3 regions of the Streptomyces sp. NPDC001880 genome follow, and region 3 is predicted to be linked to each of the others. Evidence: riboswitches for the same ligand, from Rfam matches in the RefSeq annotation. Region 3 holds a riboswitch; each other region holds the start of a gene.
The links. Region 3 has a riboswitch for cyclic di-AMP ahead of ACWCQ6_RS19415 (M23 family metallopeptidase). Riboswitches for the same ligand answer to the same signal wherever they lie in the genome.
Positions count from the first base shown of each region.

Region 1: linked by a shared signal. The riboswitch ahead of ACWCQ6_RS08510 (C40 family peptidase) and the one ahead of ACWCQ6_RS19415 (M23 family metallopeptidase) in region 3 are both predicted to bind cyclic di-AMP.
Region 2: linked by a shared signal. The riboswitch ahead of ACWCQ6_RS18210 (M23 family metallopeptidase) and the one ahead of ACWCQ6_RS19415 (M23 family metallopeptidase) in region 3 are both predicted to bind cyclic di-AMP.

Region 1 covers NZ_JBSFET010000009.1:153,590-160,642, reverse strand. Annotated here, with positions in the region: gene bioB (biotin synthase BioB) at 1-134, opposite strand, end outside; gene ACWCQ6_RS08530 (8-amino-7-oxononanoate synthase) at 277-1,419, shown strand; gene ACWCQ6_RS08525 (DUF397 domain-containing protein) at 1,412-1,618, opposite strand; gene ACWCQ6_RS08520 (helix-turn-helix domain-containing protein) at 1,644-2,504, opposite strand; gene ACWCQ6_RS08515 (ATP-binding protein) at 2,709-3,140, shown strand; gene ACWCQ6_RS08510 (C40 family peptidase) at 3,281-3,754, opposite strand; cyclic di-AMP (ydaO/yuaA leader) riboswitch at 3,758-3,922, opposite strand; gene ACWCQ6_RS08505 (hypothetical protein) at 4,337-4,645, opposite strand; gene ACWCQ6_RS08500 (ATP-dependent Clp protease proteolytic subunit) at 4,653-5,288, opposite strand; partial or broken gene ACWCQ6_RS08495 (polyphosphate kinase 2) at 5,708-5,900, opposite strand; gene ACWCQ6_RS08490 (hydrogenase maturation protease) at 5,964-6,467, opposite strand; gene ACWCQ6_RS08485 (4Fe-4S dicluster domain-containing protein) at 6,645-7,053, shown strand, end outside.
Region 2 covers NZ_JBSFET010000029.1:19,392-26,444, forward strand. Annotated here, with positions in the region: gene ACWCQ6_RS18205 (PrsW family intramembrane metalloprotease) at 1-1,040, shown strand, start outside; gene ACWCQ6_RS18210 (M23 family metallopeptidase) at 1,328-2,434, opposite strand; cyclic di-AMP (ydaO/yuaA leader) riboswitch at 2,446-2,598, opposite strand; gene ACWCQ6_RS18215 (PP2C family protein-serine/threonine phosphatase) at 2,991-4,157, opposite strand; tRNA gene ACWCQ6_RS18220 (tRNA-Met) at 4,322-4,395, opposite strand; gene ACWCQ6_RS18225 (SPFH domain-containing protein) at 4,472-5,683, opposite strand; gene ACWCQ6_RS18230 (hypothetical protein) at 5,747-5,968, opposite strand; gene ACWCQ6_RS18235 (SHOCT domain-containing protein) at 6,130-6,540, shown strand; gene ACWCQ6_RS18240 (FAD-binding oxidoreductase) at 6,704-7,053, shown strand, end outside.
Region 3 covers NZ_JBSFET010000032.1:55,206-62,258, forward strand. Annotated here, with positions in the region: gene ACWCQ6_RS19400 (STM4012 family radical SAM protein) at 1-319, shown strand, start outside; gene ACWCQ6_RS19405 (STM4011 family radical SAM protein) at 328-1,206, shown strand; gene ACWCQ6_RS19410 (SGNH/GDSL hydrolase family protein) at 1,293-2,138, opposite strand; gene ACWCQ6_RS19415 (M23 family metallopeptidase) at 2,360-3,307, opposite strand; cyclic di-AMP (ydaO/yuaA leader) riboswitch at 3,311-3,467, opposite strand; gene ACWCQ6_RS19420 (alpha-galactosidase) at 3,765-5,861, opposite strand; gene ACWCQ6_RS19425 (tyrosine-protein phosphatase) at 6,086-6,898, shown strand; gene ACWCQ6_RS19430 (DUF6126 family protein) at 6,922-7,053, opposite strand, start outside.

The DNA.
Region 1 (7,053 bases), on a different contig from region 3:
CGGCGCACCTTTCCGGCCGCCGCCACCACTTCGAGCAGATCGTCGTCGGAGGTCGCCAGTACGGCGAGGGCTTCTTCGCGGGTCGGCAGCTCGCGCCGCAGTCCCTTGTCCACCAGCGTGTTCAGGAGGTCCATGGCGAAGATCCTGGCCTACGGCACGGCCCGCAGCCAAGGAGGAACCGGACAACAGGGCCCGGCGAGGGTGTGTGTATTGCCACACCATGACCTGCTGCGCTCACGGTTAGGGTCTGTGAGCTGCCTACAAAAGGGACCGCTCATGTCCTTGGACCCGTTCGACTGGATCGACGAGGAGGCGCGCCGCCGCGCCGACGCCGGACTCGTCCGTACTCTGCGCCCCCGGCCCGCCGCACCCGGACTTCTGGACCTCGCGAGCAACGACTATCTGGGGCTGACCCGGCACCCCGACATCACCGCCGCCGCGGCCGAGGCCGCGCGCGACTGGGGCGCCGGGGCGACCGGATCGCGACTTGTCACCGGCTCCACCGCCCTGCATGCCGAACTCGAGAACGAGCTGGCCGAATTCTGTGGTTTCGAAGCGGCACTGGTGCTGTCGTCCGGCTACGCGGCCAACCTCGCGGCGGTCACGGCGCTCTCCGGCCATGGCTCGCTGATCGTCTCCGACGCGGGCAACCACGCCTCGATCGTGGACGGTTGCCGGCTCTCGCGCGCCGCGACCGCCGTCGTCCCGCACGCCGATCCCGACGCCGTACGCAAGGCTCTGCGGTCGCACGAGGGGCGGACGCTGGCCGTCACCGACTCGGTCTTCTCGGTCGACGGCGACGCGGCGCCACTGCCCCGGCTGGCCGAGGTCTGCCGTACGGAGGGCGCCGCGCTGCTCGTCGACGACGCGCACGGCCTGGGCGTGCTGGGGGAGGGCGGCCGGGGCGCACTCGCCGCCGCCGGTCTGTCGGGCGGCGGAGGAATCGTCACCACCCTCACCCTCTCCAAGTCCCTGGGCAGCCAGGGCGGAGCGGTCCTGGGACCGGCCCGGGTCATCGAGCACCTCGTCAACACGGCCCGTACGTTCATCTTCGACACCGGTCTGGCGCCGGCCGCGGCAGGCGCCGCACTGGCGAGCCTGCGGCTGCTGCGCCGCGAACCGGAGCGGGCCGGCCGGGCCCGCGCGGTCGCCGCCGCGCTGTACGAGCGGCTGACCGCGGCCGGTCTGACCGCCGTGCGGCCCGACGCGGCCGTGGTCTCGGTGCGTGCCCCCTCGGCGGACGCCGCGGTGCGCTGGGCGGCCGACTGCCGCACGGCCGGAATCGCGGTCGGGTGCTTCCGGCCCCCGTCGGTGCCCGACGGGGTGTCCCGCCTGAGGCTGACGGCGCGGGCCGATCTGACCGAGGAACAGATCGCCACCGCCGTGTCGGTCGTGCGGCGGGCCGCTCCCGTCAGCTGACCGGAACCCGGTGCAGACCGGCGACGAAAGAGGTCCAGGCTGCCGCGGAGAACCACAGCGGCGGCCTGGACACATCCTTGGAGTCCCGAACCGCCAGCCGCCCGTCACCGAACGGTGCAGCCTCCACACAGTTGTTCATGCCCGTGCTGCGGCTGCTGCGCCGCCACCGTAAGCCGTGCTGTGCGAGGCAATCCGACATGAGGCCTCCCTCGGGCGCTCCGGGTTCACCGACCGCCGCGGTCGATCGCGGCGATGAGGTCCAACGAGTGCTCCGGCGACAGCGCGTGAGCCTGCATCGTGCGGAAGGCCGAGCTGTACGCCTCAAGGTCTTCTTTCCGCTCCAGATAGAGGCTACTCGTCAAATGGTCGAGAACGACCACGTCCAGATCAGAAGTGCTCGGAAATGAGAAGATAACGAAAGGCCCGGTGAGGCCGGCATAGCCGCCCATCGAGAACGGCAGCAACTGGAGCTGCACATGGGGAAGTTGAGCAACCCGGGTCAGATGGCGAAGCTGCTCCCGCATCACCCGGCATCCCCCGACCTCGCGCCGCAGCACCGCCTCGTCCAGCACTGCACTCAGCCGCAGCGGCGGATCGGTGCGCAGCACCCCCTGCCGGGCCAGCCGCACCTCCACCAGCGAGTCCAGCTGGCCCGCGGGCAGTCCGTCCAGTGATGCCCGGGTCACCGCACGCGCGTAGTCGGCCGTCTGCAGCAGCCCCGGTACCACCGAGGTCTCCAGCGTGCGCGCGGTCCGCGCCTGGGACTCCAGACTGATGAAGTCGCGGTACTGGGGCGGGATCAGACCGCGATAGGCGTGCCACCACCCCGTGCCGCCGCCGCCCGCCGAACCCGCCAGCGTGGCCAGGAGGTCCCGCAACCGGGTGTCGTCGACACCGTACGTGTCCAGCAGCCGGGTCACGTCGGCCGGCCGTACCCCGCTCACCCCGGTCTCGATCCGGCTCACCTTCGACTGGTGCCAGCCGAGTATCCGCGCCGCGTCCCGACTGGTCAGTCCCGAAGCGTGGCGCAGACTCCGGAGCTCCTCCCCGAGCTTGCGGCGTCGAACCGCAGGGCCGTGCTGCATCCGCGGCCTCCCTCCCTCTTCTGTCGAGCGGACAGTGTGCCGCCCGCATACGGTCCTGCGTGGCAGAGTTCACCGCATTGAGCGATAGATATATGCATATCTTGGTGGATTGCCGCCCCAGAGGGCAGCATCGATGGCAATCTGGCGCGAAGCGCAACCCGGACCGACCGCAGGTCTGTCCGGGTGGGAAAGGGACGGCTCGCCATGGCAGACCATCAGGAAGCAAGCGTCACTCTGCCGAGCGAGCCGGTCTCGGTCTCGGCGGCCCGCAAGTACGTGGACCGGGTGCTCGCCGAGTGGGGCCCGGCCGCCGACACCGATCTCGCCGACCGTGTCCGGCTCATCGTCTCGGAGCTCGCGACCAACGCTGTCCAGCACACCTTCGGACAGTCTCCCACCTTCACCGTGGACCTCCGGCTGGAGCGGGAGGAGCAGCTGTGTCTGGGAGTGACGGACAGTCACCCCCGTCGGCCCAGGCGGCTGCCTGTCGCCGTCCAGCAGGACAACGGGCGCGGCATGGTGATCATCCGCATCCTGGCCAAGGAGTGCGGGGGCCGGGTCACGGTCACCCCCACCGCCGACGGCGGCAAGACGGTGTGGATCGCGCTTCCGTGGAGCGTGCCGGTGCAGAGCTGACCGACGCGTTCCGATGACCGCCCACCCGCGCGGTCACCCGGCTCCCGCACCGGGCCCGCCCCCCGAACGGGCTGGACCCAGGCTCCGCCCGGCTGAGCACGGCCGGGGATACGGCCCCGGTCCGCCGGGCGGGCCCCGCCTCAGCGGACCCGGCCGTAGTAGACGCTCTTGGTCCAGATCTTCTCCAGCCGGACCACCGAGCCGGTCCTCGGCGAATGCCAGATCTTGCCCTTACCGGCATAGATGCCCACGTGGTAGATGCTGCGGCCGGAATGGAAGAAGACCAGGTCGCCGCGTTGCCGGTGCGAGGCCGAGACGTGGCGGGTCCTGTTGTACTGCTGCTGGGTGGTGCGGGGAAGCTTCTTGCCCGCTTTCTTGAACGAGTAGAGCGTCAGCCCCGAGCAGTCGAAGCGGTTGGGGCCGGTGGCCCCCCATCTGTACGGCGATCCCTTCTTCGACGCCGCGATGTTGAGCGCCTTCGTCGACAGAGTCGCGGCCTGGGCGTCTGTGGCGGCGCCCGGGGCGAACATGGTGGTGCCGACAGCGGCGAGAGTCAGAACCGAGGCCGTGCCGGCCCGGACGAGCAGAGACGGGACATGAACCTGCGCATTCATGCGCAACCCTTCGTCAGCCGCCTGTGAAGGATGACCTGTCGGGTTCGGGCTAACGAAGGTGCCCGGCCGCTTGCGGCGGCTTCACCCCGAGGGTCGACCGGTGCTCAGGCCGACCCGTTGTGCTCGGGTCCTCCACTCCTGCCGATCCACTTTTGTCGACCAGTCATCCGGGCGGCGGCAGGACTCGGCGTCCGCCCGGACCGCCCCGCCGCGGTGGCGGGGGCTTGTCGTCCCAGGGATCTTGACTCACCGGCTGCTGGATTTCCGAGCTGAAAAAGGGATATGTGAGGCTCCTCACGACTGATCCGTTCGGGTGGACGTGGTGCTTTCCGGGGCCCCCGCAGCGAATCCGACCGGCGTCGTACCAGGGATGGAAGGGGGGATTCCGATCACAGCCGACTCGGGGAACGCAAGTTGAACAGTCCCTCGTCCGGGGGGATTCCTACGCCGAACGAGCGAGGAATCTCGATCGGCCCGCCGGGCGTGTCGGGTAGGAGAGCTGGGTGACGGAGACCGGCCGGTGGGGGCCGGGGCAGGGGGAGTTGGCCCGGCCCCGCCGTACGCACGGAGAGCAGAGGTCGATCAACTCGCGGGAGCGGGGGGTACGGTGACGCGCCCGGCCCGCCGTTCCCCGTCCAGTACGCGCAGCGCCCGGGCGAGCGTCGTGGCGTGGATCCGCGCCTCCCCGCGCTCGTGCATCGTCGCGAGGGCGTCCCGCAGCGCGCCCGCGTGCGATACCAGCGCCTGCGCGGCGCGCAGCGCGCCGTAGGTGTCGGTGCCACGGGCCGGGTTGATCCGGCCGACCTGATCGAGGACTTCGAGGTATCGGTCGATGAACTCCCCCTCGGCGCACGTCAGTGCGGGAAGGGGCGGGAACTCCGGTGGTCGCATCGGGGGTTCACCTCGCGCTGTGCGGTCGGAGTGAGGACTTCCGGTTCTCCAGGACGTGGTCCACCAGCCCGTACGCCTTGGCGCCCGCCGCGTCGAGAACGAGGTCGCGTTCGATGTCGTGGGTGATCTGCCCGGCGTCGCGGCCCGTGTGACGGGCCATCAGGGTGATGAGCATCGTGCGGACTCGTTCCACTTCCCGGGCCTCGATCTCCAGGTCGGACGGCTGTCCCCGCATCGGTTCGGTGAGCTCGGGCTGCCGTACGACGACCCTCGCACCGGGCAGCGCGTGCCGACGGCCGGGGGAGCCCGCGGCGAGCAGCGCGGAGGCGCAGGAACCGGCCTGGCCGAGGCAGTAGGTCTCCACCTGGCAGGTGAGGAACTGCATCGTGTCGTAGATCGCGGACATGGCCCCGAACGAGCCGCCGGGGGAGTTGATGTAGAGCGAGACGGGGCGGTCCGGGGCGTCGTGCTCCAGGTACATCAACTGTGCGATCAGATCGCCGGCCGCGGCGTCGTCGACCGGGGTGCCGAGGAAGACGATCCGTTCGGACAGCAGCTTGGAGTACGGGTCGAGGGTGCGGGTCCCGTTGGTCGTGCGCTCGGTGAACTCGGGCAGTACATGACGGGCGGCGGGACGGAACAGCATGGCGATTCCTCTCCTTCGGGGCTGCACGGGGTCTGCGCGGCCTCAGTGCGGCAGCCGCGCAGACGTCTGTTAGAAATGTACAGAACGTACAGAAGCTTGGGGTGGAACGTGATCCTGGTGATCCAATGAAAGTCCCAGGTCAGAGGCTGTTCTGGCTGTTCTGGCTGTTCGCTGAGGGCGGATATCTCGCAGTGTCTAGACGCCTTGATCATCAGACTGCTTCGCCCTCGCTGAAACCGAGTAGAGAAGTGAGGTGGTCCGAGGCGGCGCGGAGGTCCTCGGGGCTCGGGTGGACGTACACCCGCTTACGACTCGGTACGCTGATGGATGATCAGCAGGCGGCCTTCCGGGCGAGCACGAGTTCGGGCCCGGTCGCCGTCGTTCCGCTGGGGCCTCGTCGCGTGAGACTCCTTGCCTCAATTCCTCGGTTGCGACGCGTGGTCGGGGACGTAGGTCCGGAGGCCTCTCGGCGGTCGCCGGTACCCGGTGGCCGGAGGACGCGGGGGCAGTTCGATCACCGGCGGGTCGACCGTCTCGTACGGCACGGTCGACAGCAGGTCGGCGATCATGTTCAGCCGGGGCCCTGCGCTTGTCGTCGCTTTCGACGACCCGCTGACGGATGGGATCGTGCAGCCCGCGCCGGAGTACATGTCGCACGCAGCCAGTTCGCGCCTATCCGCTGCCGGCGGAACCCACGTGCAGCGAGATATCCTTCGCGATCCGTTCGGTGAGCGGCTTCACGATGGCTGCGACGGGTGCTGACAGTCCGGTGCCCAGGCTGCTGTTGGCTCCCTCGATGGCGTAGACGACCAGCTGTCCGGGCAGGCGGTCCAGTTGGCGGGCGAGTTCGATGGCGTTGCCGAGCCCGAGCCCGTGGGAACTCGTCGCAGTGCCTGTCTGCGACAGCTGCCCGTCATCCACTTTCAGGCGATGCAGCCGCCCGGGATGCCCGGGGTGTGCGTATGCGGCGTCCACCACGATGGCGAGGTCGGCGTCTTCCCACAGGGTGATCAGACGGGCGGGGTCGCCGTCGCATACCAGAAGGGCGGTTCCACTCGGCAGTGGCCGTTCCTCGGCCCGTTCTGCCAGCTGGGCCACGACGGCCCAGCCCACACCGTCGTCGTGGCGGAACTCGTTTCCGACGCCGATGACGGCGATCCGCGTAGTGAGGTTCACTCGTTTACCCCTTCCCGCCGCACAGGCCCGCCAGTTGTACCGAGTCCGCTCGGGGTCCGTACGGGGTGACGTAGACAGCCACCTGGACCACGCAGGGGCCGGGCGGCCCATGCCGGACAGCAGGTCCGTGCACATACTGGCCGGGCAAGCATCATCGGCGGCGTCGGAAGGTTGGCGATGGCGGACGACGGCGGCATGGCCGCGGTGATCGGCAAGGACGGTCTGGAGGCGCTGATCACGGTCCTGGCCGGGCGCGGCCGTACGGTCGTGGGACCGACCGTACGCGACGGGGCGATCGTCCTGTCCGAGATCTCCAGCGGTGCGGAACTCCCCTACGGCTGGGGAGTCGAGCTGGAGGCGGGCAACTATCGGCTTCGTGCCCGCGAGGACGGTGCCGTGTTCGCGCACAGTGCGGGCCCTCAGTCCTGGAAGACGTTTCTGCACCCGCCGCGGGAACGGCAGTGGACAGCCGATCGCGGTGCCGACGGCGAACTGATGGTGACCGAGGACCGGACATCACCGCCGTCGTACGCGTTCCTCGGTGTGCGCCCCTGCGACCTGCGGGCCATTGCGATCCAGGACCGGG
Region 2 (7,053 bases), on a different contig from region 3:
CGCCGGTCGTCGAGGAGAGCGCCAAGGCCGCCGCGGTCCTGCTGATCTTCCTGTTCCGAAGACGGGAGTTCACCGGGATCGTCGACGGCGTCGTGATCGCCGGCATCACCGCGAGCGGCTTCGCCTTCACCGAGAACATCCTCTATCTCGGCAACGCCTTCGGCGAGGATCAGCAGATCGGCACCTCGGGCGTCGTGTCGGTGACGGCCGCGACGTTCTTCGTACGGGCGGTGATGTCGCCGTTCGCGCACCCGCTCTTCACCGTGCTGACCGGCATCGGCTTCGGGCTCGCCGCGGCCGCTCCACGACACCGTCGCATGCGCCGGATCGCACTGCCGCTGCTCGGGCTCGTCCTCGCCATGGGCATGCACTCGCTGTGGAACGGGTCGGCGGTCTTCAGCCCGTACGGCTTCTACGCCGTGTACGGGGTGTTCATGGTCCCGGTCTTCGGCCTGGTGACCTGGCTGGCGATCTGGTCGCGCGTGCGGGAGCTGCGCACGCTCTCCGCCGAGCTGCCCGCCTACGCGGCGGCCGGCTGGCTGACCCCGGCGGAGCCGCTCGCTCTCTCCTCGATGCGTGCCCGCGGCCTGGCCCGCGACGCGGCCCGCCGACGGTGCGCCGTCGAGGCCCGGGGAACCTGGCAGGGCCCGTACGGCCCCGCCCCCGCGCCCTCCGCCCAGGCGGAAGCCGCGGCGAAGGCCCGCGGGAAGGCTGCCGCGCGGGCCGTCGCCGAGTACGAGTCGTTCGCGACCTCCCTGGCCTCGCTGCGCCTGCAGGCCCGCCGCGGTACGGCCGGCCCGGACTTCGCCGTCCGTGAGCTGGAGCTGCTGCACCACCTCTGGCAGCGCAGAGAGGTGGCCGCCCCCGCCCTGACCTACGCGGCCCAGGCAACAGGCCGCCTGCGCCCCGCGTACCAGCCGCCCCCATGGGCGGCCCAGCCGCCGCACCCGCAGTACGGCGGCTACCGCAACGGCTACAGCCCCGGCCCTGGCCCCGGCTACAACCCGTACCTGCTGCCGCAGCAGCAACCACCGCAGTAGGTCCGTTCGTCAGGCGGATGCCTCGGTGAGCTCGGCCAACTGCCGCTCGGTCAGTGAGAGGTCCGCGACGGCCACCAGAGCGGGCAGCTGCTCGACCGTCGGGCCGAGGGTGTGCCCGCACTCCGGAATCCGGCGGGTCTGCTGTCCCGTACTCGCTCTCCGTGCCCCCTCAGCAGACCGGCAGCCCTGACGTCGGGGGGTGAGCGTCAGGGCTGCCGGGATTCATCGGGGCGGTGTCGCCTCAGAGGCGGGGCGGGTGTCGCCTCAGAGGCCCACCCGACAGCCTCTCAGGGGTTGAGGCCCTTGCCGCGGAGCCAGGCCATCGGGTCGACGTCCGCGCCATCGGCGGTGTGGACCTCCAGGTGGAGGTGCGGGCCGGTCACGTTGCCGGTCGCGCCGACCCGGCCGATCGTCTCGCCGGTGGTGACCTTCTGGCCGACGCTGACGCCGATCGAGGACTGGTGGGAGAACCACAGCTCCGTGCCGTCGTCGAGCTCCAGCACCGTGTGGTAGCCGTACGAACCGGACCAGCCTGCCGACTTGACCGTGCCGCCGTGGATGGCCTTGATCGGGGTGCCGGTGGGGGCCGCGAAGTCGAGGCCGGTGTGGTAGCCGGAGGACCACATCGATCCGGCCTGGCCGAAGGTCGAGGTGATCGTGTACGAGGAGGTCGGGATGGCGTAGCTGGCAGCGAGCTTGGCGAGCCGCAGGGCCTCCGCCTTCTTCTTGGCCTCCTCCTCCGCCTTCTTCTTCTCGGCGGCGGCCTTGGCCTCGGCCTCGTCCTGCTGCTTCTTGGCCTCGGCGGCGGCCTTCTCCGCGGCTTCCTTCTCCTGGGCCGCCTTGGCCTCGGTGTCGGCGGCGTCCTGCTGCTGCTCGGCCTGCTGGAGGATGCGGGCGCGAAGCGCCTCGCCCGCATCCGTCGTGCCCTGCTCGACCTCGGCGGTGGTGATGCCGGCGGTGGTGAGCGGGGCGGCGGCCGCGATCTCGGCCTTGTCCGCCTCGGACTCGTCGGAGAACAGGGAGCCCATGCCGGGAAGCGACTTGGCCTCGGGGAGGTTGTCCGTGATGGCGTCGGGCACGGAGATGGAGACGGGGGGCTTGCCCTGCGCGGTGGCCATGCCGCCCGCGCCGACCGCCGCCATGACGCCGACGCCCAGCACCGTGGAGCTGCGGGCGAGTCCGTTGCGCTGCTTGGCGACGCGGTGCCTGCCGCGCACCGGGCGGACCGACTCCTCGGTGGGGTTCCACTCGCCCCAACCGCGTTCCGGCTCAGTGTTGTTGCCGTCGGTGCGGAGGCCGCCGCCGAACTCGCCGGTGAACTCGGCGCCGTAGCCGGTGCCGTAGTCGGGGTGGAACCGGGACGGAGCCTCGGGGGCAGGCTTGTTGGACGCCACGGGGGCGCACTCCTTTCCTTCCTTCTCGCCTACCGGGTTAGCTGACGGGTTCGGAGCAGGAAGGTCTCCTACGGGCCCCTCTGCCTCTCACAAGACACAGGCGTCCGATTCACCCCATGTAGGTGGTTCCCCGGTTTCCTTGCGGAATTCGGCGCTCGCGCACGGTGCCGCCACTGACGACGGCTGGGACGACCGCGCTGCGTTATCGAACGTTAATAGACACCGGTGCCGTATTCCAAGCCGTTCCCACTGATCGTTCACGTCTTTGGCCTGGACTTTACGGGGCACAAGCGGGTGAAGCGGTACGATTTGATCACCCCTCAGCCATTACCCCGCTTCTGACGTTGCGTCAAATGTTATGCGGAGCGGCGCCTTTCGATTACGCACGGTGGCATCACGTACTCCGCCCCTCGCGCCGTGCCCGACGCCGTGCCTCACGCGGTGTCCGACGCCCTCCCTCGCACCGTGTCTGACGCCGTACCTCACACCCGTGTCCGACGCCGTACCTCACATGCGTGCCCGACGCCCTCCCCCGCACCGTGCCCGACGCCGTACCTCACGCCGCGCCCGACGCCTTCTCCGCACCGACGATCCGCACGGTCCTGCGCCGGTCCGGCTGCCCCTGCGCGGGGCGTACGACCGCGAGCAACGCCATGTCGTCGGTCGTCTCACCACCCGTGTGCAGGCGCACGTCATCCGTCAGCGCGGACAGCAGCTCCTCGGGCCCGGGGAAGATCCGTCCGCGCAGCCGGGCCGCCGGGTCGTAGAAGACCCCCTCGGCGTTCCGCGCCTCGGAGAGCCCGTCCGTGTAGAGGAGCAGGGTCGTCCCGGCCGGCAGATCCCACTCGTCCGTCCGCTCCGGCCACACCCCCAGGGCCATCCCGAGCGGCAGTGTCGGCGCGGAGGGCTTCAGTACCTCCAGCGCCCCGTCCGGGTGCAGCAGGATCGGCTCGGGGTGGCCGCGGTTGACGATCCGCACCCGGGACAGCCCGGCCGGGATCTCGGCCAGTACAGCGGTGATGAAGCCTTCCAGCACGTCGAGCCCACCCCGCCGCGCCTCCTCCCGGCCCAGCGCCCGCTCCAGCCGCCCCGCCACCCCCTCCAGCGAGGACTCCTGCTCGGCCGCCTCGCGGAACGCCCCGATGACCACCGCCACCGTCTCCACCGCGTCGAGCCCCTTCCCCCGCACGTCCCCGAGCACCATCCGCACCCCCCACGGGGTGTCCGACACGGCGAACAGGTCACCACCGACGAATTCGTCCGCCTGCGCCGCCTCGTACCGCGCCGCGATCTGCAGTCCGCCGATCCGGTCGGCCGGCTGCGGCAGCACCGCGCGCATGGCCGTCTCCGCGATGAACCGCGCCGAGGCCAGCTGTTCGTTGCCGCGCCGTACGACCCCGTTGATCACCACCGCGAGAACCGAGACGGTGGCCAGGGTGAACAGCTCGATCAACGGCACGGCCTCCGGCAGCGTATTGCTGTGCAGCCGCAGCGCGATGACGGCCAGCATCGAGGTGATACCGGTGGCGATGGTGCTGGCCAGCGAGAAGAACGGGGCGGCGATCAGCGGAGCGGCCACGAACAGCGGAATGGCGGTGAAGGTCGGCGGAGCGAGGGAGTCGAACACCAGCCCGCCGAGGATCATCAGCGCGGGCAGCGCACGCACGAACTGCCGGGTACCGCCCCCGGCGTGCTTGCCGCGCCGCTGCTCCCGCTTCCACACCTGTGGTCTCCTGCCCGGTACGCACGGCTGCGGACGGGTACCGCGCCCCACCCCCAGGCTCACCGGAGCGGGTCGGGGCGGCGACTCCGCATCGGCCATTGGGGGAGGCGACGAAACGAATCAGGCCCGGCACGCGGGATGCGTGCCGGGCCTGACTTCTTCAGTAGCGGGGACAGGATTTGAACCTGCGACCTCTGGGTTATGAGCCCAGCGAGCTACCGAGCTGCTCCACCCCGCGTCGGTGAACACAACTGTACGGCATCTCCGGCGTTCCATTGACCACTCGGGTCCGCCCGGCCTTCGCTCCGGCCTCTTCAGGACGGGTTCGTCTCGGTGATACGGGGCGTGGAAGCGGCCTTCCCGTCGACCGCCGGCGGCTTCATCGGGTTCGCGCCGCGCTGCAGCGCGTGGAGGATCGCCAGCCCCTGACCGACGACGCCCGCCGCCATCTCGTTGACACCGTTGGTGCCGTTGAGGACGGTGAGCTCGGCGCCGGACATCCCCCGGGCGGCGGCGTCGGCCAGGGCGGGCAGGTTCTCCACGATGCGGTTGGCGGCGATGAGCTCCTGGTTGCCGTCACGCAGCGAGGCGGCGCGCGCGCTGTTGGCGTCGGCCTGGGCCTGGGCGAGGGTCCGCTCGGTGTACGCGTTGCCGTCGGCCTCGAACTTCACCCGGTCACGGGCCGCCTCCGCCAGGGTGCGCTGCCGGTAGGCCTCGGCGTCCGCCGGGCGCCGGACCTCCGCCTCCAGCCGTTGCGCGGCCAGCGAGGCCTGCCGCTCGGCGAGTGCGGTCTGCTCCTCGATGACCTCCTGCGAGGCCCTGGCCTGGGCGAGCGGCCCGGCCTGGGCGGCGCGGGCGTTGTACTGCTCGGTCTCGGCGAGGAAGCCGGCCCGCTTGATCGCGGTGTCGCGTTCGTACTCCGCCTTGAGTGCGGCGGCCTGCTGCTCGCGCTGGCTGGCCTCCTGGTCGGCCTTGGCCTCGGCGATCCGGGCCTGGCTGGCGACCGCGGCGGCGTGCGGGGCCGCGAGGTTCTTGATGTAGCCGGTGGCGTCGTCGATCTCCTGGATCTGGAGGGCGTCCACGACGATGCCGAGCTTCTCCATCTCGCCGTGGCTGCCCGCGATGACCTCCTGGGAGACCCGGTTGCGCTCGCGGATGATCTGCTCCACGGTCAGTCCGCCGACGATGGAACGCAGGTGACCGGCGAAGATCCGCCCGACGAGCTCCTCCATCTGCTCCTGCTCGGTCAGGAAACGGCGGGCCGCGTTGGCGATGGACACGGCGTCGTCGCCGACCTTGAAGACGGCCACGGCCCGGACGTTGAGGCGGATGCCCTGCTGGGTCACGCAGTCCTCGGTGATCTCCGCCTCGCGCAGTGCCAGGGAGAGCATGCGCGCCTTCTGCTTCACCGGAAGCACGAAGCTGCCGTGCCCGGTGACGATCCGGAACTGGGTGTCCAGGGCGTGTCCCTTGGAACCGGATATGAGCATCGCCTCGTTGGGGGCGGGAACGTGCCAGAAGAACATCGGAAGACTCCTGCCGTACGTCCTGCTTCTGTCCTGCTTCCATGAGTACGTCGCTGCTTCGGCTCAGGACGGCAGGCGTTCCACGATCACGCCGCGCGCCGAGACCGAGTCGACGACAACGACGCGCACGTCCCTGTCGATCGACGTCGCCGACCATGCGGTGTAGGCCTCGGACCCGCCCCGTACGGCCACCAGTACTTCGCCCGGCCCATCGGGCGGAATCGGCACGGTCACGCGGCCGATCGCCCCGACCGGGCTGCGGGCGGACTCATCTGCCCTGTGCATGCACCACCGCCTCGATATTTCCACGGTACTCCGAACCAACCATCACAGAAGGGCCCATAACAGCCTGGAACAACAACAAGCGGGCGCACATATGTGGTGATATGACTGATCTACCAGCCACCCGCCGCCGCGATGAACTCGCGCCGACCGAGGAGCTATCCGTGGACGACTACTCGCTGCTCGATCTCTTCTGGACCATGCTCTGGTTCTTCCTCTGGGTCTTGTGGCTGTTCCTGCTGTTCAAGGTCATCACGGACATCTTCCGCAGCCATGACCTCGGCGGCTGGGGCAAGGCGGGCTGGCTGATCGTGACGCTGGTGCTGCCGTACATCGGCGTCCTGGTGTACGTGATCGTGCGCGGCAAGTCCATGAGCAAGCGGGACATCAGGGAGGCCCAGGAACGCGACGCCGCCTTCAAGGCGTACGTGCGCGATGCCGCCGGCACGGGCGGCGGCGACGCCCTGAAGAAGGGCAGCCACGTCGACGATCTGGCGAAGCTCGCCGACCTCAAGGACCGGGGCGCCATCACGGACGAGGAGTACCAGCGGGCGAAGACGAAGCTCCTCGTCTGACCCGCCCCGTCCGGCCCGGCCGCACGTGGCGCGTATCCCCCTCCCCGCCCGGTCCGGCGAACTGGCAGGGCGCCAGGAGCACGAGGAGGCTTGAGGCATCAGCCACGGCAGGAGGCCGTGCGGGGTGCGGCCCCATCCCGGAGCGCGAGGAGATGGCCCGGCCATGAACAGCACCACGCTCGAAGACCTGGACGCGATGCGGACCGCGCTGCGCGGGCCCGTCATCGGCCCGCGGGACCCGGAGTACCGCCGGGCCCGCACGGTCTACAACGCCATGATCGACAGACGTCCGGCGGCGGTGGTGCGCTGCTCCGACACGGCGGACGTCATGGCAGCGGTCGATTTCGTCCGGGACGAAGGTCTCGCGCTCTCGGTCCGCGGCGGCGGGCACAGCGGCGCGGGCCTGTGCCTGGTGGACGACGGCGTCACCATCGACCTCTCGCCGATGCGCTGGGCGCACATCGACCCCGGCGCGCGGACCGCCACGGTCGGCGGCGGCACCACCCTCGGCGA
Region 3 (7,053 bases):
CACCGAGGACTTCTCCCGCGCGGAGGTCGGGCGGTACGTCGCCGGCGACGAGGCGCGCCGGCGTCACCTCCTGCAGTCGGTCCTCCAGGCGGAGGGGCTGCGACTGGCCGACTACCGGGAGCGGTTCGGCACCTCGCCGGCCGACGACTTCCCCCTTGAGCTGGCCCGGTTCGAGACGCGCGGCTGGCTCGACGCGTCGGCCGGGGCGTCCGGGCTGCTGCGGCTCTCCCCCGAGGGCCTGGCCCACTCCGACGCGCTGGGACCGGAGCTGTTCTCCCCCGATGTGCGGGCCGCGATGGCCGCGTACGAGCTGAAGTGAGCGTGCCCGTGGACCTGACGATCCTCTACCGCGGCCCGCTCGCGTCGTGCGACTACGACTGTCCGTACTGCCCGTTCGCCAAGCGGCGCGACAGCCGGGAGCAGCTGCGGGCCGACCGTGCCGCGCTGGAGCGGTTCACGGCGTGGGCCGCGGCGCAGACCGGTGACCGGGTCTCGGTGCTCTTCACGCCGTGGGGCGAGGGGCTTGTCCGCTCCTGGTACCGCCGTGCGCTGGTCGAGCTGGCGCAGCTGCCGCACATCCGCCGGGTCGCGATCCAGACCAACATCAGCAGCCGTACGGGGTGGCTGGCCGAGGCCGGTGAGGCGGGCCGCCAGAAGATCGCGCTGTGGTGCACGTACCACCCGGGGCAGACGCCGTACGAGCGGTTCCTCACCAAGTGCCGGGAGCTGACCGCGCTCGGCATCCGGCACAGTGTCGGTGTCGTCGGGCTCGACGACCATCTCGACGAGGCGCGGCGGCTGCGCGCCGCGCTGCCGGAGGAGGTCTATCTCTGGGTGAACGCGGCGGAGGGCCACACCTACACGGACGAGGAGGCGGACCGCTGGACGGCCATCGACCCGCTCTTCCCGTACAGCCGCCATCCGCACCGGTCGGCCGGGCTGCCCTGCAGGACGGGTGAGTCGGTCATCTCGGTGGACGGTGACGGCACCGTGCGGCGCTGCCATTTCGTCCCGGCCGAGCTCGGCAATCTCTACGACGGGAGCTACCGCCGGGCCCTCGGTCCGCGCGCCTGTCCGCTGGCGGTCTGCGACTGCCACATCGGCTATGTGCATCTGGAGACGCTGCCGTTGTACGACGTCTTCGCGGGCGGTGTGCTGGAGCGGATACCTGCGTCGCCGCCCCCGCTGCTCGCCGGACGTGCCTGAGTTTCGGACACGTCCGGCGGGACTGTGCGGACGGGGACTGGGACTGTTCGTTTGGATCGCGCCGGGCTCGATCCGGACGAGAGACCCTAGAGCGGCAGGAGGTCCGGCCGCTTCGCCTCGACGTGGTCGCCGGAGGATTCGCCGCGCAGCCGCCGGCCGATCCACGGGACCAGGTACTCGCGCGCCCAGTGGATGTCGTCGCGCCGCACTTCGAGGGTGCCGCGCTGCGCCTGCGGGGGCCATTCCTGGTCGGGGTCGGCCGGCACGTCGATGCCGAGGACCTGGGCGGCGCGCAGCGCGACCCTGGTGTGTCCCTCGGGCGACAGATGGAGCCGGTCGTCGTCCCAGGCGCGCCGGTCCTGGACGGAGCGCAGCGACCACAGGTCGAGGACCGGGCAGTCGTAGCGGTCGGCGATGGCCCGCACATGGGCGGTGTACGTGGCGATCTTGCCGCGCAGATGGCGCAGCACGGGAACACCGCGGGTGTCGAAGCCGGTGGTGACCATGACTGTGCCGACCGCCCCGGTCAGCTCGGCGACGGCGCGCTCGAAGCGCTCGGCCACGTCGTCGGGGTCGGTGCCCGGCCGGATGATGTCGTTGCCGCCCGCGCAGAAGCTCACCAGGTCGGGGGCGAGTTCCTTGGCGCGCGGCACCTGCTCCTCGACGATCTGGTCGAGGAGGCGTCCTCGTACGGCGAGATTGGCGTACCTGAAATTGCCGTGCTCGGAGCCCTCGCTGCCCGTCGCCGCTTCGGGGTCCGGGAGCTGGTCCGCGAGAAGTACCGCGAAACGGTCCGCCCAGCCGACGAAGGTCCCGTCCGGGCCGGGGTCGCCGACTCCTTCGGTGAAGCTGTCGCCAATCGCCGCGTACGACTCGATGACGCCCTGTCGGTTGATGACGCCACGTTGATTTTTTCTCGAATCGTCTGCCACAAACGCTCATCCTGCACCGCCGAATGTGACCTACGCGACCGTAATAAGGGGTTGACGGGTGGTGAGATAGACCACCCGGTCAGGTTTTGGCAAAGGAGGAATAAGGCCGACCGGCAATGGGGGCGGCGTCGCCTTCCGATTGCCGGTCGGTGTCAGCCGAAGGGGCGGTGCGCCGCCGCGCACCGCCCCTTCTGTGTTGCTCAGCCGCCCGGCCGTTCGGCTCAGACGTAGATGCCGTGCGAGGCCAGGAAGGCGATCGGGTCGATGTCCGAGCCGTACGCCGGGCCGGTGCGGACCTCGAAGTGCAGGTGCGGGCCGGTGGCGTTGCCGGTGGCTCCGGAGAGGCCGACCTGCTGACCGATGCCCACGCTCTGGCCCACCGAGACGGAGAGGGAGGACAGGTGGCCGTACTGCGAGTAGTGGCCGTCGGCGTGCTTGATGACGACCTGGTTGCCGTACGCGCCGCCCCAGCCCGCGGAGACGACGGTGCCGGAGGTGATGGCCTTCACGCTGGTGCCGGTGGCGACGGGGAAGTCGATGCCGGTGTGGCTGCCACTGGACCAGTTGGAGCCGGAGGCCCGGTAGTTGGTGGTGTGGTTGCCGGGGACCGGGTGGGCGTAGCCGGAGCTGCTGCTCTTGGCGGCCGGGGCGGAGGCCGGGGCCTTGGTCTCCGGGGCGGCGGTCACGGACTTGGACGGGGCGGACTTCTCAGCGGCCGACGCGGCGGCGGAAGGCGCCTTCGACGGGAGGGCGGCGCCGGCGCCGGCGCCGGCGCCGGTGGGCGCGGCGTTGCCGGCCGACTTGGCGCCGAGGGTCAGCTTCATGCCCGGGAAGATCAGGCTCGGGTCCTCGCCGACGACCTGGCGGTTGTCCTGGTACAGCTTCTGCCAGCCGCCCTTGACGTTGTGCTCGGCGGCGATCTTCGACAGGTAGTCGCCGGAGACCACGGAGTACGTCGTGGTGGCGTCCTGCTTCTGGGCGACCGGCTGGGCGTGCGTGGTGACGGCGGCCGACTGCGGGGCGGCGGCCGGGGCGGCCTGCTCCACGGCGTAGGCACCGGTGGCGCCGAGCAGTGGCAGTGCGACGATGGCGCCGCCGGCGCTGACGGCGGCGACGCCACGGGCAACGGGACCGATCTTCGGACGGCGGTGCTTACCCGAAATGGGCATGACGTTCTTCCTCTCCGGCGCCTGCGAGGTGAGCTGTCGGGTTCGGGCTGGAGATGCCCGGCCGCGCTGAGCGCGACTTCACCCCGAGCCGGCCGGATATCTCCGGTCGGCGGCTTACCTGGTTCCCCCGCTCCTGCCACGCGATGAGTGGATACGAATTCCAGGCGGCGGCAGGATTAGGCGGTCCGCCCGGATTGACGGTGACCGTAAGCGAGTCCGGACGGCGAGAACAAGCCTCGGGTTCCATTCCGGATTCCACGCCGAGGAAATCGGCGTGGAATTCCGGTCACACTCCGTGGATTACGGATCTTGACTTTCCGCACGGCACACGGAATACCCGACTCCCCTGTCGCCACACACCGTCACGGATATGATCCCGCTCACGAGGCAGCGACCATCTCCCGTACAACCGGACGAAGTTAAGGCAAAAGACCGCATTACGGATATGCCCGTTTTGTCACCCTCTCCGCAGGCGCAGCACCCGCGCGTCGAGGTCTCCCCGAAGTCCGGTGTCCAGCCCCTGGTGCAGGAGTACCGAACCGTGGTGCACCGCCCCCGTGTCCAGGCAGGCGTAGGTCGCCGCGGGGTCGAGCCCGCGCAGCCGCAGGGCCGGGGGCCGCTCCCCGTACCGCTGCTTCTCCAGCCACATCAGGACCACGGCCTCCTCACCGTGGACGTACTGCACCGCGCTGAGCCCGCCGCGCGGCTCACGCAGCCGGTACAGCGCGCCGTGCTGCACGACCGGCCGGATCTCCTTGTAGAGCTCCACCCAGGTCCGCGCCTCGGCCAGCTCCTCCTCGCTCCATTCGGTGAGGTCCCCGCCGACCCCGAGCACACCGGCCATGGCGCTCACGAAACGGAAGCGCAGCGAGCTGACCCTGCCGTTGAGCTGCTCGTTCGGGCTGTCGGTGACCCAGGCGGCCATCACCCGGGCCGGATGGATGTGCCCGAAACCCTCCTGGATGGCGAGACGGTCGAGCGGGTCGGTGTTGTCGGAGGTCCACACCTGGTCCGTACGGGACAGGATCCCCAGGTCGATCCGGCCGCCACCGCCCGAGCAGGACTCGAACGCGACTGCGGGATGTGCGGCCCTGAGCCGGTCGATCAGCGCGTACAGGGCATCCACATGCTCGATCCAGAGCTTCTGCGGGTACTCCTCGCCCGGCCAGCCCGCATCGGTGAAGCAGCGGTTGAAATCCCACTTCACATAGTCGACGGGCGTATTGGAGAGCAGCGTGTCCAGCTGCTCCCAGAGATATTCCCGGACATCGGGACGGGCCAGATTGAGCACCAGCTGGTTGCGGTACTCCGTCCGCGCCCGCTCGGGAAAGTGCTGCACCCAGTCGGGGTGCGCGCGGTAGAGATCGCTGTCGGCATTGACCATTTCCGGCTCGACCCAGATTCCGAACTGCATGCCGAGCCCGTGCACTTCGTCGGCGAGCGGCTTCAGCCCGCCGGGGAAGCGGTCCGGATTCGGCGTCCAGTCGCCGAGCCCGGCCCGGTCGCTGGTCCGCTGCCCGAACCACGCGTCATCCACCACGAACAGCTCGACACCCATCGCGGCGGCGCGCTCGGCGAGGACGCGCTGCTGGTCCAGCGAGATGTCGAAGCCCGTCGCCTCCCAGGAGTTGTAGAGCACCGGCCGCGCCTTCTCCGCGTCCGGGATCACATGGGCCAGCTGCCAGGCGTGCCAGGCGCGGCTCGCCCCGCCGAACCCCTGGCCGCTCCACAGCCCGGCGAACACGGGTGTGGTGTACGACTCCCCCGGCGCGAGCCGCAGCAGTCCGGAGTCGTCGTAGCCGGCGCCGCCGGTGATCTGTACGAGCCCGTCGGGCAGCCGCTGCACGGAGATCCGCCACGAGCCGGACCAGCCGAGCGCACAGCCGTACACCTCGCCGCTCTCCTCGGTCGCCGTGCCGTCGGCATCCAGGGCGACCCAGGGCAGGTACTGGTGGCCGGTATGTCCGCGCCGACTGGAGACGACACTCTCGCCGTGGATCAGCTCCGCCCGCGCCAGCCGCGACTCCGCCGCCCAGCGCCCGTGCAGCCGGCTGAGCCGCCAGCCGTCGCGGGCCGGGAGCGACCAGGTGGCCGCGTCGGCGCGCAGCAGTTCCAGCGGCGGGCCGTCCGGTCCGGCATGGGCGACGGTGGCCCAGCGCTCCACGACATCGGAGTCGTCCCGCATCCGGTAGTGCAGGGTGAGTGCGAGCCGGTGCACGGCGTCGGTGAGGCCGATCCGCAGCTCGTCCCCTTCCACCGAGGCGGCGACGAAGGCCCACTCGGTACCCCGGACCTCGGGGGTACGCACCGAGAGCGCCGGGCGGACGAACCGGGGGCCGCCCTCCACCGGATACTCCTCCCGGCCGTCGAGGTGGGACTCGAAGGCCCTGGCGGGGAGTTCCGGCGCCGCGGCCAGCGCCGCGGCCGCCGCGAGGGAGATCTTCGGCCCCCAGTGCAGATGGACCAGCTCGTCCTGCTCGGTCAGTCGCAGTGCGTAGCTGCTGCACGCCCCGGTGAGCAGCCAGGTCCGGCCGGTGTTACCCGTCTCGATCATCGCACCCCACATTCCAACAGTTCCGCACATCATCGACCATCAGTGAGGCATGGGCAACGGACTCACAAGGAATTCACCGGGCGGATTCGCCACCGGAGCACCGGAGTTCACCCGGGTATCGACAGGGCAAGGCCGAGATGATTGCCTGAGGAACCAATGTCGTATCGTCGCGGAAGTCACCTTGCCGACGACCCGCGTCGGCACCGGACACCCCAGGAGTCGCTGTGACGCAGCAATTGCCGCAGGTACCGTCGGCGGAGCCCGAACTGGCGGGTGTCCGCAACTTCCGCGATGTGGGTGGGCTGCCCACCGTGGACAGCCGGCGGGTGCGGCACGGGCGGCTTTTCCGCAGTGGTCACCTGGCACACGCCACCGCCGAGGACGCCTCCTTCCTCAGCACCCTCGGTCTGCACACGATCTTCGACTTCCGCAACGCCGCCGACCGCCGGCTCGACGGGCTGGACGTGGAGCTGCCCGGCGTACGGAATGTGAGCATCCCGCTCTCCGACCCGGCCGACGGCGCGGAGTTCTGGCACATGGTCCGCGACGGCGACATCGAACAGCTGCGCTCGATCCTCGGCGACGGCAAGGGAACGAACCGGATGATCGCCTCGTACCGCTCGATCATCCGGGACCGCACCGCCGAGCACAGCCGGGTCCTGCACGCCCTGGCCGAGGACAGCGTGCCCGCCCTGATGCACTGTGCGGCGGGCAAGGACCGGGCCGGTCTGTCGATCGCGGTGTCCCTGCTCGCCGTCGGCGTCGAGCCCGATGCCATCGAGGCCGACTACCTCAAGTCCAACGACGCCCACCGCCGCTACAAGGTGCGCCGCAGCGACACCTCGGCGGACGGCATGTCGGCCGAGGTGATGGAACTGCTGAATCCGCTATTCGGCGCCCATGCCGAGTACCTCGCCGCGGCGTTCGCCACCATCGACGAGACCTGGGGCAGCGCGGAGCGCTACTTCTCCGAGGGCCTGGGGCTCACCCCCGAGACCCGTGAGCGGCTGCGCGACCGACTCCTCGAAGAGGCGTAGCCGGGGCCGCCCGGTCGCGGTGGTCAGCCCTTGCCGGCCACCGCGAAGAGCAGGTAGAGGAAGAACGCGACGATGTGTCCGGCGATGAGGTAGGCGAACAGCCGGATCACCACGCCGCGCGGAAACTTCCGCTCCTGTGCCTCGTACTTCTTGGT